DNA from 2 places in the Paenibacillus sp. PSB04 genome. Region 2 is predicted to be linked to the other one. Evidence: predicted binding sites of a transcription regulator. Region 2 holds the regulator's gene; the other holds the start of a gene.

Region 1 (16,458 bases), 390 kb from region 2:
CGCTGAAGCCGCGCCGATGCAGGATCGGTTCCCAGCTTCCAAATTCGCGGGTCTCGGGTGGCCTTCCATGCTCACACAGAACCGCACGCTCCAGATTTACGATTTCCGCCGACCGGCCGCTTCCGTGCAGCTCGAGCTTCTCCATATCCGCTCCGGCCTGCCGGATCATACTGTACCTTCCTGTGACGTTCCGACCGAGGCCAAGCTCGCCGGAGGTGTGCAGCAGCCGGCCCTGTTCATCTTCGCTTAGATGGTGATGAAGCAGCTCGTAGTCACTTCCGCCCAGCCAGAGCAGCAGGTCCAGCATATGGATCAGATCGTCGTAAATCGTGTCGCTGCTGCTCCCTTTCTGCAGGGTGGTCCGGTGCTTGGCTGCAGCGGCCTGGACAAATCCGCCGGTCTCCTCGACCCATGCCTTTGCCCGCACATATAATGGAGCAAACCGGCGGTTAAAGCCTACCGCGAGCAGCAGTCCTTTCTTTGAAGCCAGGGCGGCCAGTTCCCTAGACTTGGCGAGATCCGTCGTCAGCGGCTTGTCGACATAGACGGATACCCCGCGTTCCAAACAAGCTTTAACCACGTCATAATGGGTTTCTGTCGGGCTGTGGACAAAAACGGCATCCAGGTCCCATGACAGCAGTTCTTCCAAATCGGTCGTCCCCTGAGGAAACCGGTAAGTCTGCGTCACGCGCTGGACCGTAGCTTCGGAGCGGCTCATCACCCCGGCAACCTCCACCTTCTCGTGGTGGGCCAGCAGCGGAAGATATACCTTGTGGGCGATATCACCGAGCCCCGCCAGCGCAACCTTCCGCTTACGGTTTATTACATTCATGCCTATGGTCCACCTTTCTTCCATCCAACGAACCTTCCGGACATGCCGGACAGATACCCATTATACCGCTTTTGGCCGGCAAATTTAAGCCGCTACATCGACTCTGCCGCCCGGTTTTCCTTCTGCTTTTTCTTTTTGGTCATCAGTCCCAAAGCAACGACGGCGGCAATGACCACCACTTCAAACCCGTACTTCAGGATCGGGCTGGCAAACCAGTCGTGAATCAGCGGCTCTTCCACCAGCATTTTGGATGCCGTCCAGGCGAGCACCGCCGCACCGATCGTAATAATGACCGGGAAGCGTTCCGTCAGCTTCAGGATGATCGTGCTGCCCCATACCATAATCGGCACCGAAATCGCCAGTCCGATAATGACGAGCAGGAAGTCTCCATGGGCCGCTCCGGCTACCGCCAGCACGTTGTCGAGACCCATCATGGCATCGGCGATAATGATCGTGCGGATGGCCGCCCACATTTGGTTGCCTGCGGATATGTCGTGCTTTTTTTCGTCAATCAGCAGCTTATACGCGATCCATACAAGCGCGATTCCCCCGACAAGCCGCAGTCCCGGAATCAGCAGCAGCTGCACGACCAGCAGCGTGGCGATGACCCGGATGACGACAGCGCCCACGGTCCCCCAAATAATGACTTTTTTCTGGTCTTCTTTTTTGACGTTCCGTGCGGCGAGCCCGATTACAATGGCGTTATCGCCGGCAAGAACCAGGTCAATGATGACGATGGACATGAGCGCTGCCCAAAATGCCATAGTAAACAATTCCATACGATTTCCACCTTTCTGTTGTTTGAGATAGAATGAACTAAAGTTTTACCTATAACGTTCATTTCTTTAGTTCATTCTATATAGATAGAATGATTAGTCGCCGCACTAAAAAAAGCGCCCCTTACCTTCATTAGGTAAAATGGCGCTTTTTTGCCCACCAAAAAAGACCTTTACCTAATGAAAAATCAGGCAAAGGTCTCGCAAAACAACATAATCGTTGCCAATAAAGCCGGGGATACCGATCCCGTAATGACGACTTTATTGCATGAGCTACTCCCCTTTGGGAACTATTCACTTGTTGGAACCATTATAGCAAAACTCTAAGGCAATTACTATGATTTTTATTCATTAATTTTTGGTATGATGGAGATTATAGGCTAAGTGGAAAGGAAATCACCATGAAAAAATGGCTGCTGCCCCTCTTGTACATCCTTCTGCTCGTTTGGGCTTTCCTGTACCGGGACGCGATCATGGAGGCGCTGGGCGAAAGGCCGTCCTTCCTTCTGCTAGTCGGAATTGCTGCCCTGGTCGCCCTGTTCCCTGTCGTTCCCTATAAGCTGGTCATCGCAGCGCTCGGTTACGCTTACGGGACCCTGTGGGCGGCGGTCGTCTCCTGGATCGGAACGATGCTGGCGGCCACGATTCTGTACGGACTTGTCCGCTACCTGTTTCGGGACCGGGGCAGGAGGTATCTGGAACGGATCAAGCCGCTGCAGACTTTCACCGCATTCATTGAAACGCATCCGTTTGTCAGTATCGCCGCCGCGCGGGTTATTCCGATCGTTCCGCAGATGGCGGTCAATATATTCGCCGGGGCCGCCGCGCTTCCCTTCTGGAGCTACACCGCCGCTTCCGGGATCGGCAAAGTGCCGGGCATCCTGCTGTATGCCTACCTGGGCGGCAATCTGTCTGCGCACCCGTGGATCTCCGCCGCTGCGGCCTCCGCTTATGTCCTCTTGCTCGGACTGATCGCGGTAATGTACCGCCGCCTCTCCCGCACGAGACCGAAATAACCGGGCTCCTTGGTTCCCTTGCGCGGATGGATTATAATGGAGTTGTACACCTTACTTACGATTTGAAAGAAACGGAGTGATATCATGAGCGACGTACAGCCAGTTGAACATAAAGCCACTTTTGCGGGTGGATGCTTTTGGTGCATGGTAACCCCGTTTGAGGAGCTGCCGGGCATCGTCAGCATCGTGTCCGGGTATACCGGCGGCCATAAGCCGAACCCGACTTACGAGGAAGTATGCTCTGAAACGACGGGGCATGTGGAGGCGGTGCAGATTACGTTCAACCCGGACATTTTTCCTTATGAAAAGCTGCTCGAGCTGTTCTGGCAGCAGATCGATCCAACCGATGCAGGTGGGCAGTTCTACGATCGCGGCTCTTCCTACCAGACCGCTATTTTCTATCACAGCGAGGAGCAGCGCGAGAAGGCTGAAGCGTCCAAGCAGGCGCTCGAAAGAAGCGGCCGCTTTGACAAGCCGATCGTTACGCCGATTTTGCCTGCCGGCCCGTTCTATGAAGCGGAAGATTACCATCAGGACTACCACAAGAAAAATCCGGGACATTACAAACGGTACCGGAAAGGATCGGGCCGCGATGACTTCCTGGAGAAGCACTGGGCTCCCAAGATAAACAAGGAAGAACTGAAACAGCGCCTGACGCCGCTTCAATACGAAGTCACCCAGAACAACGCCACGGAGCGGCCGTTCCAAAACGAGTTCTGGGATCATCACGGCGACGGCATTTACGTCGACATCGTGTCCGGCGAGCCGCTGTTCAGCTCCACGGACAAATATGATTCGGGCTGCGGCTGGCCGAGCTTTACCCGGCCGATCCGCGATTACCACATTAAAGAGAAGCTGGACCTGAGCCATATGATGGTACGGACCGAAGTGCGCAGCAAAGGCTCGGATTCGCATCTTGGCCATGTATTTGACGATGGGCCGGGGCCGAACGGCCTCCGCTACTGCATCAACTCCGCGGCGCTTCGCTTTATTCCGAAGGAAGACCTGGATAAGGAAGGATATTCCGAATATAAAGTGCTGTTTGAATAAACGGTACTGCTGTTCTATGCGATACCAGCAAGCGATAGGCGCTGGGGTTCGTTCTTTATACAAAAAGAGGGTAAGGCTTGCAGCCTTACCCTCTTTTTCATGCGCGTTCCTTATTTCCGGCTGCATTAGGTCAGCCGGAAATAAGCCAGCCGATCCAGAACGCGCAGGGAACGAGCAGCAGTTGGGCCGCGATCGTCCCCGCGCAGCGGGACACGAGCATCAGGCCGAGCACCTGATTCATCCGCCCCAGACGCGACTCTCCCCGCAATGTCCGGTCCGACAGCAGGGCGATCCGCGGGTCGACGAGCAGCGTCAGCAGAATTGTCGCCACCCCGTTGATCAGACCGGAGGAGGTCGATGCCGCCAGCCGGGAAGCCGGCCATAGATAGGCGGCATACAGCGCGGACAGCACGCCGACGGTATAAATGGCCGTGACGGCCATATTGATCGCCATCAGGCGTCTGGGCAGGCGGCCTTGAAAAAGGCTGCGCAGCATCTGGAGATTCGGCAGCTTGACGTACGCCGCCCCGTTCTTCCATTTTCGCCCGGCAGTCAGCTGCCTTACCATTTGCGGGATGGAACCGGCAGCTTCCAAATGGACGACCAGCCGCGAGCAAATCCGCACCACGCTCGGAAACAGCAGCATGGCTGCGGCTGTACCGGCTGTGGCGGCGGCGATGATCCAATGCAGCCTCGACTCCAAATGAAAGGAGGCCGACGCCAGCGCCTTGTCCACCATGCTGCCGACCATCGGCCCCTGCGCCATGTTGGAAGTCCTCGACACGATCACAAGCAGCCCCGACAAGGACAGGGCCAGCGTAATCCGCCGGCTGCGCAGCCCGCCGAGCCGCAGAGCATAGGAAAGGCTGTCCACGGTATGGATGATCCCCGTCAAGAGCAGTACCAGCAGCATCTGCATCATCACGCTTCCTCACTCCTTTATTCTCAATCTTTTCCATTATAATGCATATCGGGCGGATGAACATCGTTTGATTCGCGCGGCGCCGGGTAATATAGGGGTAAACGAGAACTGGTTTGGAGGGATTGACAATGCCTTGGAATAAGCATGATTACCCAGTATCCATGAAAAACTTGGAGCCCCGGGTGCGGAATAAGGCGGTCGAAATCGCCAATGCGCTGCTCGAGGAAGGCTATGAGGAAGGGCGCGCCATTGCCATCGGCACCGCTCAGGCGGAAAAGTGGAATGAGGACCACCCTGCCGGTGAGGAAGGGCAATCGAAGCATGCATCCGGCCGTTCGGATGACGAGCGGAACGAGCACGCAGGCAAGACTTCCCGTTCCCGCAGCGGCCGGGGCGGCGATGCCGACGTCCATGTCGTCACCCATGAGGACGGATGGGCGCTCAAGGTGGAAGGCAAAGACAAGCCCTTGTCGACTTTTGGATCGAAGAAGGAAGCCATGGACGAAGCGGAAGACTACGCCTCGAAACACGATGTCCATGCCATCGTTCACGGCAAAGACGGCAAAATCGAGAGCAATCGAAGTTATTCGTGATGCTGTTCATACCAGCGTTCACGCAAGACGGCAAAATCGAGCGATTCGTGGTATGTCTTCGCGGGGAGGCTCCTTACGGTGCCCGCCCGCCCTGCCATACCTGCCATAAACAGCAAACCGCCTGATTCCCTCAGGAACCAGGCGGTTATCTATCAGTGGACACTCCGAACTTTGTGAACGGGTTTGGCTGCAGGCTGTACCTGACCCGCGGTCATCTTAGGTGCTGCATTTCCCGCTGCCGGCGAGGTACGATGCGCACGAAACGAGACCGTATACGTAATCATTTTCCCTGCAATACTCACGGCCAAAATCGTAAACAACGTTTCCTGCAGAGGCAGGTAGAACAAGGATACGAGCAGGACGGCCGCATCGAGCAGAATAAATACGGTGCCGACTTTAAGGCCGGTGAGACGGCTGAGCAGCAGTGACACGATATCGTCGCCGCCTGTCGCTCCTCCGAACCGCAGTACCAGTCCGGTTGCAAAGCCGGACAAGACGCCTGACAGCAGCGCTGCAAGCAGCAGGTTGCCGTGAAGATTGATGTCAAGCGCAGAGTAGCGTTCCATCAGATCGTAAAAAACGGAAAACGAAACGGTCGCCACAAGCGTGTTCACAATAAATTTGCGTCCATTCAGCAGCAGCGCAACGAGGATCACCGGAATATCCAGGATCAGCACGGTCACTGCCGGGTCAAATCCGAATGCGTACTTGCCGAGCAGCGACAGGCCAACGAAGCCGCCCTCGGACAGATGATTCTGAAAATTAATGTGATAATACGTAAAAGCCAGCAAAAAAGTACCTAACATCATAATAGCGATTGGTCGAAGCGTTGAAATTACATGGTCTTTCTTCCTCATACAGGTTACCCCTCATCGTAGTTAGTTGGTCAGGGACGCGACTAACTTCCGCGGGAAGAAACCTGTAGGACCGAGTCCTTCGCATCTTAAGCTTCCTTCTTTCGCGAGAAGTTTGTCACAACCCAATATCCGGGCGCTTGTTCTCTACGATGGAAGCTAAGTGTAAGAGAGATCATAACGTTTCCAAATCGTCCTTTGGGGAATGTTCCTTCGGGGACACATGGTATCCTGATCCTTTCTTTTGTTTGATAACTTCTATACTTATTATACCACAGTTGCACTGCCTGCTAAACAGCTTGCTGAGGAGAATGCGTTAGAAACGTCTATCGTCGTGCATTCCAAGAAGCCGGACCGCGTTTATATGATAGTTTTGGTTGCGATATAAGGAAACCAGTCTCCGAAACTTATACCTTTTCTTATATCTAAAAGAAGGGCTTCTATGCCGCAGGCGCTGTCATCCAGATTTCAGGAATGATACCGTGATACCGTGTCATATCCTATGCCCTATTCCGTCGGATCATGTCTTCAGAACGTAAATTCAAGTTCACACAATGTCAATTTTTTATGTGACTGAAATCACAATAAAGGGTGGTCGGCTTTTCTATACTTAACGTATGAAATCGTTAAATATTACGTTGAAAGAAGGAACCCTTTATGCTGAGCCAACAAACCATTGATACGATCAAATCGACCGTTCCGGTACTGGAAGTACACGGACAGTCCATTACATCCGTCTTTTATAACAATCTCTTCAAGGATCATCCGGAGCTTCTGAACATATTCAACCATGCCAACCAGCGTCAAGGACGGCAGTCGGCCGCCTTGGCGGGCGCCGTCTATGCCGCAGCCGCGCATATCGATCATCTCGAGGATATTATTCCAGCCGTCAAGCAGATCGGGCAGAAGCACCGGGCGCTGCAAATCAAGCCGGAGCATTACCCGATCGTCGGGCAGTATTTGCTTGGGGCCATCAAGGAAGTTCTTGGCGACGCGGCCACACCGGAAATTCTTGAAGCCTGGAAAGAGGCTTACGGCGTCATTGCAAACGCATTTATCAGCGTGGAAGCGGAAATGTACCGGGAAGCTGAAGCCGCACCGGGAGGCTGGTCCGGTTTCCGCCCATTCGTCGTGGAACGGAGAGTGAAGGAGAGCGAAGTGATCACTTCCTTCTATTTAAAACCGCAAGACGGCGGACCGATCGCCTCTTATTTACCGGGACAATACATCACGGTCCGCGTTCAGCCTGAAGGCCAGCCGTATACGCAGATCCGCCACTACAGCTTGTCCACTGCGCCGGGCGGTTCTTCCTACCGGATTTCGGTGCGCCGCGAAGATGCCGCGCCGGGTAAACCGGCAGGCGTCGTCTCCAACTATCTGCACGAGCATGCCCAAGAAGGCACCGTCCTTGAAATCAGTGCACCGGCAGGCACGTTTACGCTGGATCAGACCCAAGACATTCCCGTCGTGCTGATCAGCGGCGGGGTCGGCCTGACGCCAATGGTCAGCATGCTGGAGACGCTGCTGAAAGAACAGCCGGCCCGTAAAGTCACTTATGTTCACGCCGCGATAAACGGAAGCCATCATGCGATGAAGGAGCATATCGCCGACCTTGAAGGCGCGCATCCGCAAATGTCCTCCTACCTCTGCTATGAGACACCGCTTGAAGGCGACAGCTGCCATAAAACCGGATATATCGACGCTGCATGGCTGCAGCAAATCGTCGATCCAAACGCTGATTTTTACTTCTGCGGTCCGGTTCCGTTCATGCGCACCGTCTACAGCGCCCTTAAGGAGCTGGGAATCCCCGCAGAGCGGATCCATTACGAATTTTTCGGCCCGGCAGGCCAGCTCGACTAACGTATCGGCGGCGGGCCAAGCTCGGTTAGCTTGTCAGCTCGCGGGATAACCCGCCTATCGGACTACGGTGTCATTTGAAGCCAATGCAACGCACGGATTGGTCAATGCGATGCGCTGATTTAGCAAATGCAATGCACTGAGTTAGCCTATGCGATTTCCAAACCGGCCAATACGATCTACTAAAATGCACAAAAGGGCTGCCCCAGGTTCAGAGAACCTGAATGGGCAGCCCTTTTGTTTGTTTACCGGACCGTTTGCGTATGGCGGATGGGTGGATGGCGCTATGTTAATGCCCTCGAAGCAGCCGGTTGATCGTTTCCCTGCGTACCCCGATCAGCTGGCCGATCTCCTCCTGGGTCAGCAGCTCGGTAAAGTGGATACCGTGGGCGTAGCTGTCCAGCCAATCGGTCAGCAGCGCCAGCCTCTCGGCCGGAGTTCCGACGGTTAAGTGGTCGATCCGCTGCTGCATAAAGCGCACCTTTTCCTGCAGCAAAAGGGCGATTTCAAGCGCCTTCTCCGGGTGCTCACGGAGCTCGCGGTACCACTCCTCTGCCGGAATTTTCTCGACTTCGCTGCGCATCAGGGCCGTTGCCGTACCGTGGGTATCCTTCGGGGTGATCAACGAATGGTGAGGCACCGTTTCCCCCGGATAAAGCACGTTAAACAGAACGCTGTTCCCGTTTTTGTGGAGCCGTGTTACCTTGAACAAACCGCTCTTGATATGGTATAAAAACTCCCCGCTGTCCCCCTGTCTGAATAAAATTTCTCCTTTGTTCAAAAACATGATTTTTCCTCCAACCTAAAGTTCCGCGATTCCAAGTTTCTTTTGTTCAATGCCGCTTCTGCGAAGCTACGCTTCTCTTTATTATACCAAATCCACCCGTCCGGACCGAAACTCTGTGCGCTTCCATAAATTCGTTATTGCCTTCCCGAATACTTTTGCCTTAACATGAGTATAATTAGAACGTATGTTCCTATACTGTTAGTAAGGAAGTGCCATGCCTCATGAAAGCATCCCTCTCCCCTCCGGCCCCCTCGGAAGAAGACGGCCGTCTGGTCAAAGCCTACCTGCTGCACGTGGTTTTGCTTGATGCGCTGGAGCAGGACGTTCGCCTGATCGGCACGGTCCCGCTGAAGATGGCACAGCTGTATATCCGCGCCCTGTCGTCCATCCAGGATCAGATTATGGCGAGCCTGACGTCGATCCGCCGCGAGATGAAGGCCCGAGGTATTCGGGTCTACGAGGAAACCCGGACCGCCAAGGGCATTGAGGCGTCGTATCTATGCCGCGGATACCAGCGGCGGTTCGCCATGCTCTGGACGTACGTGCAGGCGGAATCGGGGCTCGTGCTCAGCCGTTATCTCGGCATCCGGATGCCGGATGCCTGAAACGAAGCCCCCGGCAAGCGGGGCCTTTTATATCGGTGTGCGATGTGCGTTCAACCTTGTGCGGTGCCGAGGCTGCTCTCCATCCACGAAAAAAAGCGTGCGAATGGTTTCCCTCTTCGCACGCCTGATTCCATTTACTGATTGGACTTCTCGGGCTTCTCGTCCGAAGCCGCTGAAGCGATTTTGTCCTGCCAAATTTCATAATGGTGTACCGCCAGTCCGGCAAAGGAAGGATGGCTGTCGCCCAGACTGTTCACAGACTTCATCTCTTCCTCCATCACAGGCACGGCCTTGCCAAAAAACGTGATGTGCGAACCTTCCTCGGTGTCGCCCAGCTCCATGCCGATCCATACCGATTTACCGAGCTGGTCCGCTTCATCCAACTGCTCGCGGGCCACATCGTAAATCTTCCGTCCACTGTCCCGGTACGACATGACGGCGACGGCATCAAACTGGCTGATCATCCACCGGCTCAGATTCCCGCTGCCGTTGGCATCCTTAACGTTGCCCAGCCAGAAGGGAACGGCCGCACTCATGTACAGGCCCTTCTCCTTGCCCTGGGCTACCCATTTTTCCACATTGCTGCTCCATTCGCGGACTACGCCGTCCTGATCCCTCTGCCAGCGTCTTAACTGATAGGGCTCCACATCCAGCTGGATGCCGGTAAACTTCTCGCTTGGGGCTGCTTTTGCATTATAATCAAACACCCACTGCAGAAATTGATCCGCCTCCCTGCTCTGGCGTTCATAGGCCCAATCGGGCTGCCCGTCCAGCGCGTGCACGGCAATGCCTTCCTCATAGGCTGCCGCAATAAAGCGGCGGTAGTCCTCATCGCTAACCTTTTTCTGAACCTGAAGGAAGATCGTGCCTACGTTCTGCTCCCTGCAGAATGCTATAATTTTGCCGGGATCCTTGATCAGCTCGGTATCCCACAGCCAGGTCGCTTTTTGATCTTCCATGGATGACGATTTTAACAGGAGAGGCAGGAGCAGCAAGCCGCAGATGACTATGATCACCGGGATTTTCGCTTTTTTGAGCAGCTCTCCCAAACCATCCCCTCCTTTATTATACGATTAACGCCACATCCGGCTCTTCCACGTGCTGCACCGAATGTCCGATTTTATAAATATGAGGCAGGGTGTAGTTTTTGAATGCATTGCGCGTATCGATGATCGGCACGCCCATCGCCGCGATTTCGCCGTAGTCGAGTCCGCTGTGATTGGTGATCAGCACCATGCAGTCGTATTTTTTAAACTGCGCCGGATCGTAGGCTACGCTGTGCACGGTCTCGCCGTGTTTGTCGCGGAAGCTGACAGCGTACGGATCGTAGTATTCCACGTTCGCGCCGTTCTCTTTGAACAGCTCGTAGACTTCAAGCCCCGGAGATTCGCGCAGGTCGCTGATGTCCGGCTTGTAAGCCATGCCGAGGATGAGAATCGACGATTTCTTGATAGACTTCGCGTATTCGTTCAGAATCGTCGACGTCTTGCCGATAACGTAATACGGCATGTTGTCGTTGGTCGACTGTGCCAGCTCGATAAACTTGCTGTAGAAGCGGAAGCCCTTCGCCTTCCACGACAGGTACATCGGATCGAGCGGGATGCAGTGTCCGCCGATGCCAGGACCCGGATAGAACGGCATAAAGCCGAACGGCTTGGTTGCCGCTGCGTCGATGACTTCCCAAATATCGATGCCCATGCGGTCGCACATCATGGCCATTTCGTTGATGAAGGCGATGTTTACACTGCGGAACGTGTTTTCCAGCAGCTTGGACATTTCGGCCACTTTCGGCGAAGTGACGGGCACCACCGTCTGTACATACTGAGAGTAGAGCGCCGTCCCCAGCTCAAGGCAGGCCTCGGTCGTACCGCCGATAACTTTTGGCGTATTGAAGGTGTTAAAGCGCACATTGGAAGGGTCCACCCGCTCCGGAGAGAAGCAGAGGAAGAAGTCTTCGCCCACCTTGTAGCCGAGCGCTTCGATTTCCGTCTGGATCAGCTCTTCGGTCGTACCCGGGTAAGTCGTGCTTTCCAGGGTAATCAGCATGCCTTTTTTCATGTGCAGCTTGATTTGATCCACAACGCTCGTAATGTAGGACGTATCCGGATCCTGGTTTTCGCTGAGCGGTGTCGGCACGCAAATGCTGAGCGCGTCGATGACGGCGATCATGCTGTAGTCCGTCGTCGGCTTGAAGCGTCCGCTAGCCACGACCGCGGCCAAGTCTTCGGAAGAGATGTCGGTGATATAGGATTCGCCCTGATAGATTTTATCGATTTTCGCGGGATCCACGTCGATACCGATTACGGTAAAGCCCTGCTTGACCATTTCCACGGCCAGCGGAAGTCCTACGTATCCCAGTCCTACTACGCCCAATACGGCCTTTTTGGTTTTAATTCCTTCCAACAACTGCTCATATTCGTGATTCACAAGCACTCAACCTCCATTAGATGTAAGTTTTGGTCTGCTGCTAAGTAACGCTCAAGAAAAGCGGATGATTTAGTGAAAGCACCGGTGTATACGGGCATCCAGCTCTACCGGAGAGAAAGGCTTGGTCACATAGTCGTCTACTCCGTGTTTAAAGCACTGGCTGATGGTTTGCTCCACGCGCTGTTCGGTCAGCACGACGATTTTCGGCGTGTTGTCGACCGGCAGCTGCTGGATTTGGTGAATGAACGGAAGCCCGTCAATCCCGTAAAGGTTGAGCTCCGTCAGCACCAGATCCGGCTCCCATTTCTCGATCAGTTCCAGGGCGGACGTGCCGTCATGAGCGGCCAGCGTCTCGTAGCCCTGCATTTTCAGACGAATCTGGAGAAACTCGCGGACGGTGGCGTCATTGTCGACGATCAAAATTCTTCCGGCCTCTTCCGCGGCCTCCTCTTTCGTAAATATATGAATATCGGACGATGTGCTGAGCTTTGTAGACTCGGCCATCTGTTTGAGAACGCCAGGCGTAGGTTCGACCTGCCCCGGGAATACGGTCAGCGTAATCCGCGGATCGGCATCCTTCACCGTCTCCTGCAGCTGCTGCTTCAGAAGCAGCGCCTGGTAATGGGCCGCATCCAGCGTAAGTCCCGGCAGCAGAATCGCCAGCGTCCGGGTTTGCGCATCCTTCAGCACCTCATAGTCGAGCCCGGAACCATGCTGCAAAATCTCCCGAACCCGCTCTTCCAGCTGCGGAGGGTTCGCACTGCTGTACAGAAACATGATTCCGCAAGTGTCCGGCGACGTTTCCTTCAAACGTTCTCCCAGATGGTGGTACACATCGGTCGTCTGTTCTCTCTGTAAAGTTACGGTTTGCGGCATAATCCACTCCCACCTCTCTCAAATGTATAAATCTTTGAATCGGGGCCCATCAGGCCGTTTTGCTTTCTTCACTCCAGCTTTGCCGGGTCATCGTTCCCCAGGAATTGTTGTTCTGGAGATACTGGATATGTCCTTGGACGCGCCACAGCACGCCGAGCTGATGGTAACCGAAAAACTTCAGCGCGGAGAACAGCAGCATTTTCCACAGATCGGACAATTTCTTGTATCGCCGGAAGGCGATTTCCTCCAGGATGATGGCACCGACGCTGAGCAGATAGCCGCTCAGGAAGTTCAGAAGGAAGAAAGTCAATAGAATGCGCCAGTGAGTCATGTCCAGCAGCGTATATCCTACCAGAGCCAATAGGCCCGTGATTCTAAAATAAGGGTTTAACGTTTCAAACAGGACGTTGTAAGGCATCGTGATCATACCCATGACCTTGTACTTCGGATTGAACAGCATTCCGCGGTTCTCGATCATGTTCTTCAGATTTCCCCGCCCCCAGCGCTTGCGCTGGTTGGAGATAATCTTGTACGTATCCGGTGCCTGTGTCCAGCAGACCGCTTCAGGGCAAAAAGCTACCTTGTACGGGATTTTATGGCTGAGCATGTACCGGTGAAGCTTGATGATGATGTTCATGTCTTCTCCCGGATAACCGCCGCGGTACCCGCCGACAGCAATGACATAGTCCTTGCGGAACAGGCCGAACGCGCCCGAGACAATGATCAGGCCGTTCATGTGGCTCCAGCCGATCCGTCCGCCCAGGAAGGCTTTCATATACTCGATGGACTGGAACATCGGCCAGATCTTGCGCGGCAGCGACACTTTCTGCACCGCACCGTTCTCGATCAGACAGCCGTTGGCAATACGCACGTCGCCGCCGATCGCCACCATTTCCTCCGGATTCTCCATGTACATGCGGGCCATGCGGATCAGGGCGTCCTTCTCCAGCAGCGAGTCCGCGTCGATGGAAGAGATCAGCGGATAATGCGACAAGTTGATACCGGCATTCAGTGAGTCGGCCTTGCCGCCGTTTTCCTTATCTATTACAAACAGGGAGGGATAATCGGGATTATGATAAACGCCTCGAATCTCCTGCGTGTCGATCGTCCCCCGGAACTCCGGATTCGGCATTTTCTTGAGCCGGAACTCCTTGATGAGCACATCCACCGTATTGTCGCTGGACCCGTCGTTAATGACGATGACCTCGTAGGTCGGATAGTTGAGCGTCAGCAGGCAGTTGACGTTCTCGCTGATGGTCAGCTCCTCATTGAAGGCCGGCACCAGCAGCGATACCGGCGGCACCAGCTCGGAGCCGGACAGCGTATTGTAATTGGAATATTTGGACCTCCGGTAGATGGTCCCGATATTCCGGTACGATAGGATCATAATGGTAAAGTACAAAATGTTAACGATCATGACGTAATACACGGCGACCATGCCGTAATACATTAGTATGTCTCTAAGCAGAGTAATCCCCTCCTACAGCGGCTACCCCGCCAACCCGTTTGGCCGGCTGCTTCACGCCGAAATAACGGTCGTACAGAAGCCGTTTCTTGTTGTAAGCCACCATTTGTTCGATCGCGCTGTGCTCGCGCTCCTTTTCCATCACCAGCTCGATCCGGTGCAGCGCAGCCTCGCGCTGGATGCCGGCGCCGGTCAGCGCGGCCTGGCACAGGGCCTCAAAGCCGGCTTCTCCCAGCTCCGCCAAGCTCTCGGCGCTGTTATAGCGCACCTTCCAGCTGGAGTCGCGGAGCGCATCGGTCAGCAGCGGAATGCTGCCTGCGGCGTGCAGCTGGCCAAGCGCTCTCGCCGCCTCGGCCCGGACCTCCCAGCTTCGGTCGCTCATCAGCTGGGCGATCGTATCGTCCTTGAGCGCTGGATTTGTAGTGAGATACAGCTTGACCGCTTCGGCGCGAACGTCCTTCTCTTCCGCACCGACCAAACGTCCCAGAACCGGCATGACTTCCGGTACAGCCTGTCCCCACATGGCCACCAGTCCCACCTTGACCAGCGCGGAATCGGAGTCGTTCAGCAGCTTGAGCAAAATCGCACTCGAATCGAGCCCCGTCTCCAGCATAATATCCGCCGCCAGGTTATGGATCGGCTTGCCGTGAGACAAGAGGGCGCGCAGCATCTGGAGCAGATCCTCGCTGTTATCCGCCGCTTTCGCAATAGAGCGGGCCAGAACGATCGACAGCGAGCTGTATTTGCGTTTTTGCAGGATGTTCTGCAGCATCGGCACCGCCTCCGGTGCGCGCATGCCTCCCAAACGGTAGGCCGCCTCCAGCCTCCGGCCGTACCGGATGCTGCGGAGTGCTTTCAGGTCCTCCTCCACAAAGCCGGCCTCACGGCACAGCTCGATCAGCTTGGAACGGTAATCCCCCTTAAACTGCTCGATCCACTCGATGAATTTATCTTGAATCACTCTCTTCTCAAGCTTCTTCAGCTTGCCGGGCGGAAGCCTCAATTCGACATTGTCCTGCAGATTGGCTTGAACGTACACAAAGTAGTCATGATGCTTCTTCGCATACGCTTCACGGTTCCGCTGTTCCCGGTTATGCGATATTTTCATCTGGAACAACAGTAGAATCCCTAGGGCAATCAAGCCGAGGCACACATAGATGAAAATATAGGCAACGGTTAAATGAAACATGTTAGCAGGTTCCTCCTTTTTAGAAAGTCAATTCTCCTACTCCTTTTTCTCTTTAGGGCCGGAAATTTTCGTAAAAGCATCCTTCATGATGTAATAGCTCTGCTTCAACTGTTCACTGTACTGCACCGTGTCCCACTGCTTCCAGGTATACAGCGGCAGGCTTTGCACGTTCAGCGTCTTCTGGTCTCCTCCGGGCCAGGACACGCCGCTTCCGTCACGCTGGACGATCCACGGAATAAGCCGTATCCCGTCGGTTGTGGTCGTGCCGAAGTAACTCCGTTCCTTCAGCGGACCGTAGTCGATGACCTGAAGGGAGCTCGGATCCGAGAAGCCCAGCAGCATCCACGGGATTCGCATCTCTATCGAATCACCGCTGTACTGCCAAGAAGTCAGCGAGTCGAACGTCTCCTTGCTGCGGTCCGTCGTCCCTCTTTTCAGCGTACCAATCGTCTTGTCGATGAACGGATGCGAAAAGCGCGTATCCGGCGGATTCATGAGCAGGCTGATCGCCAGCTTCCACGGATGGAACGGCGCCGTGTTTCCTGCCTCGGCCTCGGGCAGCATCCAATAACCGTCTTTGCCGTACAGCCGCTGGTGAAAATCATAATCGGCCGCGATTTCCACCTGGGACTCCTCGTCCTTGCCGATTTCGATCAGCGTCTCGGGCGCCCCGCCTTCCAGCTTCCTCCCGGGAAGCTGCTTCGCGGACGGCTGGTTGCCGCCTGTGATCGTGTCGGCACCGATGTAGAGCTTCGACTTGGCGGGATCAAATGGATGATCCAGCTTCATGCCGATGTACAGGTAGCCCTCATCATGCGTAATTTTCATATCCTGGACTCCCGGGATCTTGCCCTGCCAGTGCTGTACTTCCCCTTCCGGGAGCCTGTCCCAGTCGGTGAGATTGCCGTCAATCGTAATCAGCTTCTCCTTGCCCGGCAGCATGCCGAGCAGGCCGAACATTTTCTCATTGGTCAGAACATTGATCCAATAGGACCTCCGGTCTTCAGGCAGCTCCATCGGCATCGTGTTCCAGGTTTTCTTGAACCATTCGTCCTGCCACATGAACAGGATGGCGCCAGCGTAGCCTTCGTCGTGAATGTCTTTGGTCAGGGATGCATCGATCACTCCCTGTTCCTGTTCGTTATGGCCGCCTTGGTCGCGCCCTCCGGCGCCAAAATGCGACACGCCGACAGAAGAAGGAACACCGTA
Region 2 (16,458 bases):
CGGAGAAGGAATCGGTCCCTGCCCAGAAGAATACAGCTCAGCACAGCCTGTATCAGGAAATTCAAAAAGAGCTGGATCAGCTGGTAGGGCTGGACAGCATCAAGGATTTCGTGTTTGAAATTTACGCCATGCTCCAAATCGCCCATATGCGTCAGGAAGCGGGGCTGGCCAGCGGCGGACATGTATATCATATGGTGTTTAAAGGGAACCCCGGCACGGGTAAAACCACAGTAGCACGAATCATCGCCAAGCTGTTTCAAAAAATGGGTGTGCTGAGCAAAGGCCACCTGATCGAAGTGGAACGCGCCGACCTTGTCGGTGAGTATATTGGACATACCGCGCAAAAAACCAGGGATTTGGTCAAGAAGGCGCTTGGCGGCATTCTTTTTATCGATGAAGCGTACAGTCTGGCCAGAGGCGGCGAGAAGGATTTCGGCAAAGAGGCGATCGATACGCTGGTCAAGGCGATGGAAGACCACAAAAATCAGTTCATTCTGATTCTTGCCGGATATTCCGAGGAGATTGACTTTTTTCTGCAAACGAATCCGGGGCTGCCGTCGCGTTTTCCGATTCAGGTCGATTTCCCCGATTATACGATCGATCAGCTGATCCAGATCTCCGAGCTGATGGCCAAGGAGCGGGACTACATCCTGATGCCGCAGGCGATACTAAAATTGAGGCAGCACCTGATTCAGGAGAAAGGCGAAAGCGAGCACGCCTTCAGCAATGCGAGGTACGTACGCAACACGATCGAGAAGTCCATCCGGAATCAGGCTGTGCGGCTGCTGAATCATTATGCGCACAGCAACCCGGGTAAGCTGGAGCTTATGACGCTCCGGACCGAGGATTTTAAGCTGGAAGCCAAAGGCGCGCCCGGCAGTTTGAACTGATCTTTATTTTGCAGCAATGGATGCTGAAGCGAAAAGGAGCAGATCATCATGGCAAACCAAACGTATGACACGAATCATGAAATTCCGGACCGGGCCGTACTGGTCAGCCTGGTGACCGACGAGGTGAAGAGATCCGGCATGAACACGGAGCACTCGCTTCAAGAGCTCGTCCGGCTGGCCGAGACGGCCGGCGTGGAAGTGCTGGAAATGCTAGTGCAGAACCGGGATGTGCCGGATGCGAGATGGTTTATCGGCAAGGGCAAGGTGGAAGAGCTGAAGCAGGCCCTGGAAATGCATGGCGGCAATACGGCCATCTTTGATCAGGAGCTCTCCGGCGCCCAGGTCCGGAACCTGGAGGAGGCCCTCGATGCCAAAATCATCGACCGTACCCAGCTTATCCTGGATATTTTCGCCCAGCGCGCCAAAACGCGCGAAGGGATTATTCAGGTGGAGCTGGCTCAGCTGACGTACCTGCTGCCACGGCTGTCCGGACACGGCAAGAATCTTTCCCGTCTCGGCGGGGGAATCGGGACGCGGGGACCGGGGGAAAGCAAGCTGGAAACCGACCGCCGGCACATCCGCGGTCGAATCGGCGACCTGAAACGCCAGCTTGAAGAGGTTACCAAGCACCGGAAGCTGCACCGCGGCCGCCGGCAGAAGAGCGGGGTGGTCCAGGTCGCGCTGGTGGGCTACACGAACGCGGGCAAGTCAACGCTGCTCAAACAGCTGACCAACGCTGACGTCTATATCGAAAACCAGCTGTTTGCGACGCTGGATCCAACCTCGCGCATCATGAAGCTGCCCGGCGGCAGCGAAGTGATCCTGACCGACACGGTCGGCTTCATCCAGAACCTCCCGCATGACCTCGTCGCCGCGTTCCGTGCCACGCTGGAGGAAGTGAATGAGGCGGATCTCGTGCTGCACGTCGTAGACGCATCGTCGGAGATGCGCGATGAACAAATGCGGGTGGTGGATTCCATTTTGGAAGAGCTGGGGGCGGCTGACAAGCCGCAGCTGATCCTTTTTAACAAAAAAGACGCCTGCACCCCGGAACAGCTGGAGATGCTGCCGTCCGGGACGGGTTATTTAAAAATCAGCGCTTTTGCGGAAGGAGATCTGCTGGCTGTTCGCGAAGCAGTACAGACTAGGTTGACGGGAGATACATTAACCTTCCGCGTACCTGCCGGACGCGGTGATATATTGTCCCAGCTGCACCGGGTCGGCGAAGTGATTGGCCAGGATGCCGACAATGATGATATGATTTATACGGTGCAGGTGCACAAGCCTGACTATGAGAAGTACGGTTACATCGTAGAGAGCTATAAAGAACAGGTCAGACCTTCTGACCAATGAGAAGTGAGGAGAAACCGGGAACATGGTAACATTTGCAGACGAACTTATACAGTGGAAAGATACAGCCGAGCGGCGGATCGAAGATCAGCTCCGGACGGTGGACGGAATCGTGGACCATAATCAGTGGAAGGTCATTGAAGCGTTCCAGCGCCATCAGGTGAGCGATTTTCATTTCGCCGGCTCAACCGGTTATGCCTATAACGACCGAGGAAGAGAAGTGCTTGACTTGGTGTATGCGGACGTATTCGGAGCCGAAGCCGCTCTGGTACGCCCGCATTTTGCTTCCGGGACCCATACGATTTCAACGGCCTTGTTCGGGGTGCTCCGTCCTGGCGACGAGCTGTTCTACATTACCGGACGGCCGTACGATACATTACATAAGGTGATCGGGCGCAAAGGGGATGGTACGGGCTCCCTGGCCGATTTCGGGATTACTTACCGCGAAGCTGCCTTGGCTGCGTCAGGAGACGTAGACTGGGAGGCTGTAGAGGCAGGCATTTCCAGCTCAACGAAGGTGATCGGCATCCAGCGGTCGCGCGGATATGACTGGCGTTCCTCGTTCACGGTGGAGCAGATTGGCGAAATGGTCCGGCGCGTAAAGCGAATCAAGCCGGATGTGATCGTGTTCGTGGACAACTGCTACGGCGAATTTACGGAGGAAATAGAGCCGACGCAGGTCGGAGTAGATCTGATGGCGGGGTCGCTGATCAAAAACCCCGGCGGGGGTATTGCCGAAACCGGCGGCTATATTTGCGGCAAACAAGCCCTCGTTGATCTTGCAGCCTATCGGCTGACCGCCCCGGGCATCGGCGGTGAGGTGGGAGCGATGCTGGGAGCGACCCGGGGGATTTACCAGGGACTCTTCCTGGCGCCAACGCTTGTGGGACAAGCGGTCAAGGGCAGCATTTTCGCAGCCGCGATGTTTGAGCAGGCGGGGTTCGAGAGCAAGCCGGCATGGAACGAGAAGCGCACCGACCTGATCCAGGCCATTTCCTTTACCGGACCGGATCATTTGATCGCTTTCGTTCAGGGGATCCAGCGCGCAGCAGCGGTCGACAGCCACGTCGTACCCGAGCCGTGGGACATGCCCGGCTACGAGCATCCGGTCATTATGGCGGCCGGGACGTTCATTCAAGGGGGAAGCCTGGAGCTGTCTGCAGACGCGCCGATCCGGGAGCCTTATATCGGATACATGCAGGGCGGACTCACCTATTCACACGTCAAATATGGCGTAATGATGGCGTTACAGACGATGAAAAATCGAAAATTATTGTAAGTTTATCTGACACGTTATTGACGTGTGATATCATGAAATGTACAATGGAACATGAGAAATAGTTCATGTGGAAGGTTGAGATGAGTCATGGGTGATGAAATTCGCAGAAACATGGCATTATTCCCGATAGGTATCGTCATGAAGCTGACCGATTTGTCCGCGCGGCAGATCCGGTATTACGAACAGCACAATTTGATCGTGCCTGCGCGCACCTCCGGCAACCAGCGGTTGTTCTCGTTTAACGATGTGGAGAGATTGCTGGAGATTAAGGCGCTCATTGAGAAGGGCGTCAACATCGCGGGAATCAAGCAGGTCATGAATCCTGTGTCCAAAGAGTCTGAGGAAGCCACTGTCCTTAATGCCGACACCGAGGTAAAGCGCAGAGAACTGTCGGAATCTCAGCTGCACCGATTGCTGAAGCAGCAGCTGGTATCTGGTAAGAGACCGGGTCAGGTCTCATTGATTCAAGGCGAGCTGTCCCGGTTTTTTAATAAAAAATAACAGGAATCACATGTGAGAAAGGGAGAGGATATCGTGAGTTATACTAAAGAGGATATTCTGCGTATTGCGGAGGAAGAGAACGTCCGTTTTATCCGTCTTCAATTCACGGACTTGCTGGGAACGATCAAAAATGTGGAGATTCCCGTCAGCCAGCTGAAGAAGGCGCTCGACAATAAAATGATGTTCGATGGATCTTCTATCGAAGGTTATGTGCGCATCGAGGAATCCGATATGTACCTGTATCCGGATTTGGACACTTGGGTCATTTTCCCTTGGGTGACGGAAGACCGCGTTGCGCGTCTCATCTGTGACATTTATATGCCGGATGGCACTCCGTTTGCCGGAGACCCTCGCGGTATTCTGAAACGCAACCTGAAAGAAGCGGAAGCGATGGGCTACACGTCCATGAACGTAGGTCCGGAGCCGGAATTTTTCCTGTTCAAGACCGACGAGAAAGGCAATCCGACGACGGAACTGAACGACCAGGGCGGATATTTTGACCTGGCCCCGACAGACCTCGGCGAGAACTGCCGCCGCGAGATCGTATTGACACTGGAAGAAATGGGATTTGAAATCGAGGCTTCCCACCACGAAGTGGCGCCGGGACAGCACGAGATCGACTTTAAATACGAGAACGCCGTGAAGGCAGCGGACCAGATCCAAACGTTCAAACTGGTCGTTAAAACGATTGCCCGTCAGCATGGTCTGCATGCGACCTTTATGCCGAAGCCGCTGTTCGGCGTGAACGGTTCCGGTATGCACTGCCACCAGTCGCTGTTCAAAGGCAACGAGAACGCCTTCTACGACGAGTCCGACGAGCTGGGCCTGAGCGCCACCGCCCGCTATTACATGGCAGGCGTGCTGAAGCATGCCCGCGCCATGGCAGCCATCACGAACCCGACGGTCAACTCTTACAAGCGCCTCGTTCCAGGTTATGAAGCTCCGTGCTACGTGGCTTGGTCCGGCAGCAACCGCAGCCCGATGATCCGGATTCCGGCTTCCCGCGGTTTGAGCACACGCGTCGAAGTTCGTAACCCGGATCCTGCAGCGAACCCGTACCTGGCGCTTGCCGTTATGCTGAGAGCCGGCCTTGACGGCATCAGCAACGAGCTGAAGCTGCCGGCACCGATCGACCGCAACATCTACGTGATGTCCGAAGAAGAGCGCATTGAAGAAGGCATCCCAAGCCTGCCGGCCGACCTGAAAGAAGCCCTCGGCGAACTCATCCGCGACGAAGTCATCATCGACGCGCTCGGCGAGCATGCCCTGGCTCACTTCTACGAACTGAAGGAAATCGAATGGGATATGTACAGAACACAAGTTCATCAATGGGAACGCGATCAATACATCACGCTGTACTAAGAGTGGACAACCCCTGCACCTGACCGGTGCGGGGGATTTTTTTGAGGCTGACAGGCCGCTGCCCAATCTCACTGTTCTTACCATTTAGCCTATACCTCTTTATGCTTTTCGCCATATGAATATGGTGTACCTTATAAATCAAGGAGGTTATCACATGAGCGATGGCGTTGGAGGCGTTGGAGTAGGATACGGTTATGGTGGTTTGTGGGGCGGAGGCGTAGGAGCAATCCTGGTCCTCTTCATCCTGCTGGTCATCATCACAAAAGCCTTTATTTACTAAAATAAAGGCTTCTGAAAGCCCGTTGGCATCTGCCGGCGGGCTTTTCTTGTCGTGACCGGCATCATCCTTTCAGCGATGCACACAGATCACTTTTTCAGCACATGTAAAGCCGCTCTTAATTTTCTGGCAAACGTAACGGGGTTCTCGACTGTTTCCAAATGAAGGTACATCAGTCTCGGCTTTTCAAAGAGCCAGTGATTGTGGATGGCGGTCACTTTAAAACCCTCCTTGCGGGCGGCACTGGTAAAGCGCTGGACTTCCGACTGAAGCAGCGTGATTTCCGCTGTGTTGAGCGTTGTGCCGTTTTTCAAAGATTGAATCGTGATTTCGTGTTCGGTTTCATAGTTTCTGCCGAGAATTTTGGCATTCAGCTTTCTCTCGATCATGATGGAGCAGCTTTTTCCGTCCGATGTGCCTTTGCCCCCGAGAATGGCGGCCAACCGGTCGCACAGCGATTTGGAGATGTTCATAAGCGGATTTCTCCTTTCCTCTCTCGTTGCTCTAACTTATGCAATAGAGCGGTTAAAAGGTAAAGCAGGAGTCTATAACTCTATAAAATTGTTTTGTTGTCCTGCGAAATTGGATACAATGGCATAGTAACCAATCCTGCATATGGAGTGAGTGTCGTGGTGAAATCCGTTGATTTACCCTCCTAAAATCGCGAAATACACATTTTAGGAGGGTTCATACATGAAATTTATTCCGATCCAAGACGGGCAGTGGGACAGACAGCCTTATTTTGACCACTATTTCAAACAGAACCGGTGCACCTTCAGCATGACAGCCAACATCGAAATCACCTTGCTGCTGGGCGAGCTGAAAAAGAGGGGGATGAAGCTGTACCCCGCCTTTTTGTACATGCTGTCCAGAATCGTAAATGCGCATGTGGAGTTTCGGATGGATATTCGGGAGGAGAAGGTTGGCTACTGGGAGCAGATGAGTCCGTGTTATACAATTTTTCATCCGGAAAACCATACCTTCTCCGCGATCTGGACGGAGTACAGCAGCAGCTGCCGGAGCTTTATGGAACTTTACCGGGAGGATCAGCTCCGTTATGGGGAGAGTATGGGGCTGTTTACGAAAAAAGACATGCCGCCTCATACCTTCTCCGTATCCATGATTCCATGGGTCAGTTTTACCGGCTTTAACCTGAATCTGGATCATGGCGGAAGCTACCTGCTGCCGATCATCACAGGGGGCAAGTATTTTCGGGAAGGGAAGCACGTTCTGCTTCCGGTTTCGCTGCAGGTGCATCATGCCGTCTGTGACGGGTATCATGCCGGGATGTTCCTGCAAGAGCTGCAGCAGCTCGCCGACACCTGCACCGATTGGATGGATTGAGGGATGTACACGCTATAAATGAGGATGAAAGGATTCTCAGGGGACCCTTACAGGGTTCCTTTTTTTGTCGATTGTTCAGCAATGCCTCGTTTATAATATTGCATTGTCTGGGGCAATCATTTAAGGGGACCTTTAGAAATTAAACCTATTTCCTGAATTTCTCACCTCCCTTTTCGAGTCGAATCGCGGCATAATGAACCCATACCAAACAAAAAGGGGATAACAAGATGGCAAAGATGTCGAAATTATTAAGCATCGTGCTTACAGGCACCTTGGCGCTTAGTCTTACGGCTTGTGGAAGCGGTAACAAGGAGGATTCTGGCAGCAGCGCATCGGGCGCGGCCGGATCCAACAGCAGCACATCCGACACATCGAAGGATAAGAACATTACGATTACTTTCCAAAACATCTATCCGGACCCGACGGATCCGAAGAACAAGATCATGAACAAGATTGTGGACCAGTATGAGAAGGATCATCCGAATATCAAAATCGAACTGGATTCGCTCAACACTGACCAGCAGAAGCTGAAGCTGAAAACGCAGGCGGCCTCCAAGGAAATTCCGGACATTACGGTCGTGAACCCGGCGGCGCAAATGCAGCCTTTTGTCGATGCCAAGCTGCTGGCTCCGCTTGATGATATGCTGGCCGAGAACGGTCTGAAGGACACGTTCCAGGACGGGCTGCTGGACTGGTACAGCTTTGACGGCAGCACGTATGCGGTACCGGACGGCAACAACATCGGCGTGGTGTACTACAATAAAGAACTGTTTGAAAAGGGCGGCGTGAAGGTTCCAAGCACGTTTGAGGAAATGGTCGACGTCGTCAAAACGCTGAAATCCAAAGGCATCCAGCCAATGGCCATCGGCGAGAAAGACACCTGGACGGGTTCGTTCCTGTTCATGAACATGCTGCTCCGCACGAACAACGGCCCTGGATTCCTGAAGGACGTTCTCGACAAGAAAAAGACATTTGAAGATCCAGCCTTCGTAGAGGCGGTAGACGCGTTCCAGAACCTCGTGCAGGCTGGAGCTTTCCAGGAAGGTGCAACATCCTTCGACTACAATGCCGGCGAGAACCTGTTCAAAACCGGTAAAGCAGCGATGTACTACATGGGAACGTGGGCAACGGGCGGCATTGAATCGTCATCCGTTAACGGCAAAGTCGGCGTCTTCAAATTCCCGACGATCGGCGGCAAGGGCAACCCGGACGAATTCATGCTGGCACCAGGCAGTGGTTTCGCTATTGCAGCGGACAGCAAGCATCTTGCCGAAACGAAGGAGTTCCTCAACTACTTCATGCTGAACTTCCCGAAAGAAGCCTTTGAAGCTAAAGGCGCGGTCGGGATCGGCCAGAAAGTGGACGGCGACTTCAAGGCTGCAGGATATTCCGACATGGCGATGGACGTGCTGAACATGTTCAAGGATGTCAAAGGCGGAGACCTGGCGTTTGACAACACGATGAATCCGGGCACGGCCCAGGTTCACCTCTCCAGCATTCAAAACCTGTTCGCCCAGAAGAAAAATTCGGCGGACGTGGCCAAAGAGCATCAAGCCGGGTTCGAAGATAACAATCAATAATCAACGGATACAAATCCAGCTTTTTATAGAGAGAACAGGTATTTAAACATGAAGGGGACGCATTTTCGGATGCCGTTCCCTTCAATTCCCATGAGGAATATTGCAGCCAAGAAGGAGAAGGAGGAGAGGTAAGTCGTGAACGTGCTGAAGGTCTCCCGCTGGACGATTGCCGCGTTTGTGCTTCCTTGCTTAATCATCTATATCGGTATTGTGTTTGTTCCCATCCTCGTATCCATGTACAGCGGTATGCTGGACTGGAACGGGATCGGCGAATCGACGTTCGTGGGTCTGGCCAATTTCAAAAAGCTGCTGTTCCACGACTCGGTATTTTGGCCGTCGGTGCGGAGAACGTTGATGTTTGCGGTGTTCTCCATGGCCGAGATTCCGATCGCACTGCTTGTAGCCATACTGCTGAAGCGTTACGTGCGAAAACCGAATTTTTTGGTTTCCAGTTACTTTTTACCGGTCATCTTGTCCGTCGTCGTCGTCGGCCAGCTGTGGAAAACGATCTATAACCCGGCTTCGATGGGCGGTATGCTGAATCAAATCCTGGATGCAGTGGGACTGCATTCCTGGGGTAAAGCCTGGCTCACCGATCCTTCGGTCGCCATGTATTCGCTGTATTTCGTCGCCCTGTGGCAGTACCTGGGTTACCACACCCTCATTCAATTTACAGGCATCTCGAATGTCCCGGACGATGTGTACGAAGCGGCCCGTATCGACGGTGCCGAAGGCTTTAAAGCGGATTGGCACATTACGTTTCCGCTGATTGTCCCGATTTTCAAAATTTCCATCGTGCTGGCCTTCATCGGCTCGCTTCAGGCTTTCGACATGATCATGGTCATGACGGGCGGCGGACCGGCGCATGCTACGGACGTCATTTCCACGCACATGTACAATATGTCGTTCACGTCCATGAAATACGGTTACGGCAGCTCGATCGCCGCATTCCTGGTGGTGCTCTGTCTGGCCGCCACATTCTGCATCAACTTCATTTTCAACAAACTGGAGAAACGATACTCGTAAAGGAGGAAACCGCCAATGAACACAAGCACAGCCGTCGCTTTGAAGAAGCAGGTGGCCGTAACCAGACGCAAACGGTTTTCCGTTACGAAGGCCATCGTGTTTCTGGTGCTTGGCATTCTGTTTGTAACCCAGGTGTATCCACTGTTGTGGCTGCTCCTGTATTCCTTGAAATCCAATGAAGAAATTTTGTCGGGCAGCTTCTTTGCCCTTCCGCATTCGCCGCAGTGGGCCAATTACAGCGCTGCGCTGGAGGGCAACTATTTCCGCTATTTGTTGAACAGCATCTTTGTCACATCCGTGACGATGATTGCGGTCATTATTCTCAGCTCCCTGTGCGCCTATGCGATCAGCCGTTTCCGGTGGCGCTTTGGCGGGGCGGTCATGGTCGTATTCTTGATCGGAATGATGATCCCGATGCAGGCGACGCTGCTGCCGCTCATGATCATTTTCAAAAACATGCATATTCTGAATACGCATCTGTCGATCATTTTGCCGTATGTGGCATTTTCCATGCCGATCGCCATCTTTATTCTTAGCGGGTTCATGAAAACCATTCCGCATGAAATCGAAGAATCCGCGGTGGTGGACGGAGCGGGGATCGGACGCATATTCTCGAGCATCATCCTGCCGATTTCGGTTCCGCCGGTAATGACGGTGTGTATCCTGACATTCATCAACATCTGGAACGAATATATTTTGGCTGCGACGTTTATCTCATCGGAAAAGCTGAAAACACTGCCGTTCGGCGTCAACAGCTTCGTCAGCCAATACTCGGTCAACTACGGGGCCATCGGCGCATTTCTTGTGCTGGGCGCGCTCCCGGTCATCATTATCTACTTCCTGCTCGCCGACAAGATCACCCAGGGTATGGTAGCAGGTGCAGTAAAAGGTTAGTAGGGCAAAGACGGTTTCTGTGATAGAATGACAAATGGATGACCGGATACGAAAGGGGAATGTATCTGTGGGGCGACATTTTCGTTCGATTCACAGCCGTCTTTTTCTGCTGTTTCTATGCTGCATGACCGGCATATTGATATTGATCAGCGTCGTGTATTATTACCGCACCATTTCCATTATTCATACCAAGGTGAATGATATCGCCGAGAAGAACATTTCGCAGACCGCCGGACTGTTCAACTCGCTGCTTCAAGGCTACAACAGTCTCTCCAAGTCGCTCAACAGCAACTACGAGCTGACCCGGCTGCTTCAAGAGACCCATGTAAAAGAGACCGTCGCCATCGAAAACGAACGAACGATTACGAATATTATCGGGGCGGCTTACTATTCAAGGAACGATATTACAGGCATCCATATTCTGACCGACAGGGGCAAAGTGTACAGCTATGAGCGCCAGTTCGCCGGGGTCATCGACAACAATTACGCCCAGACGTCCTGGTACAACGAGCTGAACGCCTCGTCGGGCAATATGGTCTGGCTCGGGATGATGCCGGGTTCGCCGATCAACACGCTGCAGCAGAAAGAGAACGTCTTTGTGTTCGGCCGGAAGCTGTACGATCTGAACACGCACAAGCAGCTTGGCATCATGGTCATCGAAGCGAATCCTTCGTCCATCATGGAGGCGATGTCCAATGTGACGATCAGCCCGGGCAGCCGCGTGTACCTGATCGATCAGAACAACAACATCATCGCTTCGACCGGTAAAAAAGGGACGGAGGCGCCGGACTTTGCCAGCATTCCGAAGCCAGGTGCCGAGGACGGTATTCTGGTGGATGACAGCTCAAGCCAGCTGGTGGTCGCTGCCAATACGCCCATGGCGGGCTGGACGATCTACGGTTTTACCCCGAAGCACGACATTCAGGCGGAAGTGAACCAGACGACCCAATACCTCGTTATCGTTCTAATCGTGCTGATTATCGTCTCCACGGTTCTGGCCACGCTGGTATCGCGCAACATTGCTTCCCCGCTGAAGCTGCTGATCCGGGAAATGAAAAAGGTGGAGATGGGCAATTTCAGCGGTTCGGTTAATGTCGACTCGTTTGACGAAATCAACAGCCTGGTGTCTTCCTTCAACCGGATGGTGCACCGGATGGATGAGCTGATTGAGACGATCAAGGTCACGACCGTCAGCGAGAAAAACGCGCAGCTGCAGGCGCTGCAGTCCCAGGTGAATCCGCATTTTTTGTACAACACGCTGGACATGATTTACTGGATGCTGGATGAAAAAGGGAATGAACGCCTCAGCAGGGTCATTCTGTCACTGTCGCAAATGTTCCGTTACAGCAGCAACTGGGAAGAGGCTTCCCGGACGACGCTGCGTCAGGAATTGGAACAGATCCGGCATTATTTGACGATTATCGAGAACCGGCTGAAGGATAGGCTTGCACCGAAGATCGATGTGGATCCACAGTGGATGGACGTCACGCTGCCGAAAATGACGATTCAGCCGATTATTGAAAACGCTGTAAAATATGGACTGGAGCCGCTGGATCGGCAGGGCATGCTGCTCGTTACGGCGGAGCAGGTCATGGACGATCTCCATGTCGTCGTTCGGGATAACGGGAAGGGAATGAACGAAGACACGCTGATGCAGGTCAGAAGCTTGCTGGAGGGCGGCAACCGCACGTCGCCCAAAGCGGAGGACAGAGACGGCCCCGTGCTTCGCCGTGGCATCGGTTTGAGCAATGTGCATGAGCGGATCCGAATGATGTTCGGCAGTCCGTACGGTTTATACTTGGACAGTCAAGAAGGGGAAGGAACGACGGTAACCATCCGTTTACCAATCCGGCACCAAGGAGGAATGGAAGATGAACATTTTAGTCGTGGACGATGAGCATGTGATCCGTGACGGAATTAAGCGCACCATCCACCGGGCCTATCCGCAGCATTATGTTCACCTGGCGGCGAATCCGGAGGAAGCGGTTCAGCAGCTGCGCAAACACCGGATTGATCTGGTGCTGACCGATATCCTCATGCCGGGAATGACGGGCCTTGAATTGATGCAGCTGTGCCAAGGCAGTTATCCGCATATCAAATGGGTCATCATTTCGGCTTATTCCGAGTTTTCCTACGCCCAGGAAGCCGTCAAGCTTGGGGCTAAGGACTATATGCTCAAGCCGATCGGGAAAGAGCTGCTGCTCTCCATGATTTCCGGACTTGCTCAGGAGATGGATCGGGAGAATGAAATCGTGCGCGAGGCGGAGCTGCTGAAGTCTAACCTGAAGTATTTGCGTGAGGCTGTGTTTCAGCGCTGGGCGAGCGGACTCGATACTGGGCGCCTTGACGTCGCGTCTATAATTGAGAGCTACCCCGCATTCCAACTGGTAATGGTTAAGATGGAGAGCGACGCGCCGGTGCATCTGGAGCATTTTATTATTGAAAATGTGCTTGGTGAGCTGATTGAAGCGCACGGCTGCGGATTTGTGACAAGCATGGACGAAACGAGCCTGATCGGCCTCGTCTCACTGGGGGAAGAGGGAGGCATGAAACGTCTGACGGATGAGCTGCGCGCTAACTTGAAACGATGCGTCAAGGTGCCTTTCCAGATTCAGTCGACGGGACTTATCACAGACATTCACCGGGTGCCGGAGGAAGTGCGGCGGATGCGCCAGGAATCGGCATCGCTGGAGTACGAATACAACAACCCGGGCGGTAACCGAGCGATCGAGGTTGCGGTGCAGTACATCAAAGCACACTATCATACGGATCTGTCCCTGGAAAAGGTAGCTTCGGTCGTGTTCCTGAATCCGGTCTATTTCAGCCAGCTGTTTAAGCAGAAGACAGGAAGCGGCTTCAAGGAATACGTCACCAATCTGCGGATCGAACAAGCCTGCAAGCTGCTGCTGCAAACGCATTTGAAGCTGGCCGACATTTCGGACAAAGTCGGATATGTGGACGTCAAGCATTTTACCCAGGTGTTCCGCAAAAAAACGGGAAAAACCCCGACGGAGTACCGTCTGGAGCAAACGGCGGATTCCCGTGAGGTGTGTCCCACCTGAATCATCCTGCCTTGATCCCAACGCCGAAAAGAGCCCTTGACCTTCCTGAGTAAGGAAGAGCAAGGGCTCTATTGCTGCTTGTCCAGCATCATCTGCTAGTGAATATCGCGGAACAGCCCGACGACTTTACCCAGAATGGTGACATGGTTCAGACGCAAAGGTTCGTAAGCCGGGTTCTCCGGTTGAAGCCGGATATGGTCCTTCTCCTTGTAAAACGTCTTCACGGTTGCTTCATCCTCATCCGTCATGGCAACGACGATGTCCCCGTTATCGGCTGTCTGCTGCTGTCTCACGATGACGTAGTCACCGTTATGAATGCCCGCCTCGATCATACTGTCCCCAACGACGGAAAGCATAAATACTTTCTCATCTCCAACATAGTGCTGTGGCAGAGGGAAGTAATCTTCAATGTTCTCCGTTGCCGTGATCGGCACCCCAGCTGTGACCTTGCCTACTACGGGAACTCTGGCGATCGTATGCGTGAACAGATTGCTGCTCTCGGATTCTTCTTGTCCCAACAGTTCGATGGCACGAGGCTTCGTAGGGTCTCTGCGGATCAAGCCTTTCTTCTCCAGTCGGTCCAAATGGCCGTGTACGGTCGAGCTGGAAGCCAACCCTACCGCCTCACCGATCTCTCGGACGGACGGAGGATAACCCTTGGCGCGGACTTCATTTCTGATAAATTCCAATATCGCTTGCTGCCGGCTAGATATCTTTGACATTCCCCATCAACCCCATTTAGTAACGTTTGGTAAAATTATAACATAGAACTGCCGTTCGTACAAACATAAGTTCTAAATGATTTTGCTTTGATGGAGCGGGATTTTCGCGGCTTCTGAATGAAGGAAGCCCGCCTCTAAAAACATAGGAACAATTGTTCGAAAAAAGTATTGAACAAAACAAATGTTCGTGTTATATTGTTCTCATGAAACAAGAACAAACGTTTGGAGGCGTAATATTTATGCTGAAACACACTACATACCAAAGTATTTATAATAACCCATCCGTTAACCCATCCATCAATGAAGCTATAGCATCTCCTTGGTTGAAGAAACTCCAGTCCTTCGTGCCTGGCCCTGCCTTGATCAAACTGATCCTGGCGGCCCTGATTATTTTGGTGGGATGCACAGGTGTCGTTCGCGTATTCGCGGGAACCTCGGATGATGTTCGGTTAGAGAAAAATGTCATCGTTCAGCAAGGCGATACGCTGTGGGGAATCGCTTCTGCCCATAAGCCGGAAGACATGGATATCCGCGCATACATTATGGCGGTGAAGAAGTATAACGATTTAACCAGCAGCGAAATTCAAGCCGGAGAAGTATTGGCACTCCCACAATATTAATAGAAGATAAATGATCAAGAGCTTGGAAAGGTGTGAACCTTGACAAGCTCTTTTTATCATGGCAAAGTTAGGTATGACTTGAATATTGGAGGAGTAATTGTATGGATATCGACAGCGTTGTAGAGAGAATTAATGAGCTTGCGCGCAAGCAAAAGGAATCCGGTTTAACCGAAGAGGAAATCGAAGAACGGGCCAAGCTTCGTGAGAGATACCTTCAGAATGTCCGCAGAAATTTCAGACAGCAGCTGGACTCGATTGAATGGGTGGATGAAGAGAAGAAATAACACCCGCTGCTGGTTTAGACTCATACATTCGATTATGGTATAGACTGACTCAAGGTTTTGTATGGCTCACTACCGAGAACAGAATGCTTCTATGTAAGCGCACCAAGTTTTCCTTCATTTGCTTTCTATTATATAGAATGTGAAACTACAGGAATAATTGCTGTAAGCAGTATTGGGCCGTTATATATGAGGAAGTAAATAACTATATAGCCGAAAGCATTTTGAGGAGGTTCGTGAATGGCCCGTTCATGGGAAAGACAGGTAAGAAAAAACTCAGCGCAGCTGAACAAGCAGAGAAAGAAAGAGGGAAAGCCATCCATCTATAGCACGGGAGGTCCATCGGCTGACATTTATAAAGGAAGAAACTATGTGCTTCCGATTACGATGGTCGCTCTGGCCGCGGTTTACTTCCTGCTCGGAATGCTCGGACAGGAGGGTACGGCGGGAAACAGCGGCATGACCTGGATCATTATGGCCATGTACGTGTTCCTGGGCTTGATGATCTTTTTGCGCAGGCCTTTCCTGCGCGTGGAGAAAAACGCCGTATCGACGATCAAGTTCAACCGGGATCGGCGACTGACCGCAGACAATATCGCCAAGATCAAGCTGGCCAAAGGCTCTGTCGTGATTGAGCCGAAGGGCAAAGGCGGCAACTGGGTGTTCACGCGCCTGATCAACCGCTACGATACCGATGCCATAGGGGAACGTCTGGAGCGTTTTGCGCAGACCCATAATATCCCTTTGGAAAAATAAACAAATATAAGAGATAGCAGATGGAGAGGATGGAAGAGGATGCCGGTACAAGCTGTTTTTTTCGATTTGGACGATACGCTGTTGTGGGATGAGCGCAGCGTGAAGGAATCCTTTGAAGCGGTATGCGAGACGGCCGCCATGGCGAAGGGCATTGACGCCAAGGAGCTGGAGGAAGCGGTCCGCAATGAGGCAAGGGCGTTATATCAATCCTATGACACGTTTGCCTTTACCCAAATGATTGGAATTAACCCGTTTGAAGGACTGTGGGCCAACTTCAGCGCAGGCGAACAACCTGAATTTCGCAGACTTGAGGAGCTCGCTCCAGGCTACCGCAAGGAATCATGGCGGCGTGGTCTGCTGAAGCTTGGGGTTGACGATGAACAGCTGGCCGGAGAATTGGCCGAGCAATTTGCCGCCGAGCGCCGCTCCCGCCCCCATGTATATGAAGAGACCTTCCAAGTGCTGGACGAATTGAAAGGAAACAAGAAGCTGCTTCTTCTGACGAACGGCTGTC

Evidence for each region. The regulator LexA, encoded in region 2, represses DNA repair genes until DNA is damaged. The targets are predictions, from matches to a motif close to CGAACATATGTTCG.
Region 1: the regulator LexA is predicted to act here: its motif matches at 8,865-8,878, upstream of K2F33_RS17675 (YhjD family protein).

The regions. Positions count from the first base shown of each region.
Region 1 covers NZ_CP081301.1:3,828,839-3,845,296, reverse strand. The annotation lists gene K2F33_RS17720 (Gfo/Idh/MocA family protein) at 1-832, opposite strand, end outside; gene K2F33_RS17715 (TerC family protein) at 925-1,611, opposite strand; gene K2F33_RS17710 (TVP38/TMEM64 family protein) at 2,010-2,624, shown strand; gene msrA (peptide-methionine (S)-S-oxide reductase MsrA) at 2,709-3,674, shown strand; gene K2F33_RS17700 (lipid II flippase family protein) at 3,805-4,596, opposite strand; gene K2F33_RS17695 (DUF2188 domain-containing protein) at 4,725-5,189, shown strand; gene K2F33_RS17690 (YitT family protein) at 5,342-6,046, opposite strand; gene hmpA (NO-inducible flavohemoprotein) at 6,701-7,903, shown strand; gene K2F33_RS17680 (Crp/Fnr family transcriptional regulator) at 8,190-8,687, opposite strand; gene K2F33_RS17675 (YhjD family protein) at 8,909-9,292, shown strand; gene K2F33_RS17670 (hypothetical protein) at 9,427-10,341, opposite strand; gene K2F33_RS17665 (nucleotide sugar dehydrogenase) at 10,358-11,719, opposite strand; gene K2F33_RS17660 (response regulator) at 11,789-12,595, opposite strand; gene K2F33_RS17655 (glycosyltransferase family 2 protein) at 12,645-14,012, opposite strand; gene K2F33_RS17650 (HEAT repeat domain-containing protein) at 14,056-15,249, opposite strand; gene K2F33_RS17645 (hypothetical protein) at 15,286-16,458, opposite strand, start outside.
Region 2 covers NZ_CP081301.1:4,216,559-4,233,016, forward strand. The annotation lists gene K2F33_RS19570 (AAA family ATPase) at 1-890, shown strand, start outside; gene hflX (GTPase HflX) at 939-2,243, shown strand; gene K2F33_RS19580 (methionine gamma-lyase family protein) at 2,266-3,519, shown strand; gene K2F33_RS19585 (MerR family transcriptional regulator) at 3,607-4,020, shown strand; gene glnA (type I glutamate--ammonia ligase) at 4,054-5,382, shown strand; gene K2F33_RS19595 (sporulation protein YjcZ) at 5,537-5,662, shown strand; gene K2F33_RS19600 (DUF1259 domain-containing protein) at 5,749-6,132, opposite strand; gene catA (type A chloramphenicol O-acetyltransferase) at 6,353-7,003, shown strand; gene K2F33_RS19610 (extracellular solute-binding protein) at 7,231-8,583, shown strand; gene K2F33_RS19615 (carbohydrate ABC transporter permease) at 8,719-9,609, shown strand; gene K2F33_RS19620 (carbohydrate ABC transporter permease) at 9,625-10,503, shown strand; gene K2F33_RS19625 (sensor histidine kinase) at 10,571-12,400, shown strand; gene K2F33_RS19630 (response regulator transcription factor) at 12,375-13,565, shown strand; gene lexA (transcriptional repressor LexA) at 13,661-14,287, opposite strand; gene K2F33_RS19640 (LysM peptidoglycan-binding domain-containing protein) at 14,527-14,907, shown strand; gene K2F33_RS19645 (DUF896 domain-containing protein) at 15,009-15,191, shown strand; gene K2F33_RS19650 (hypothetical protein) at 15,429-15,944, shown strand; gene K2F33_RS19655 (HAD family hydrolase) at 15,984-16,458, shown strand, end outside.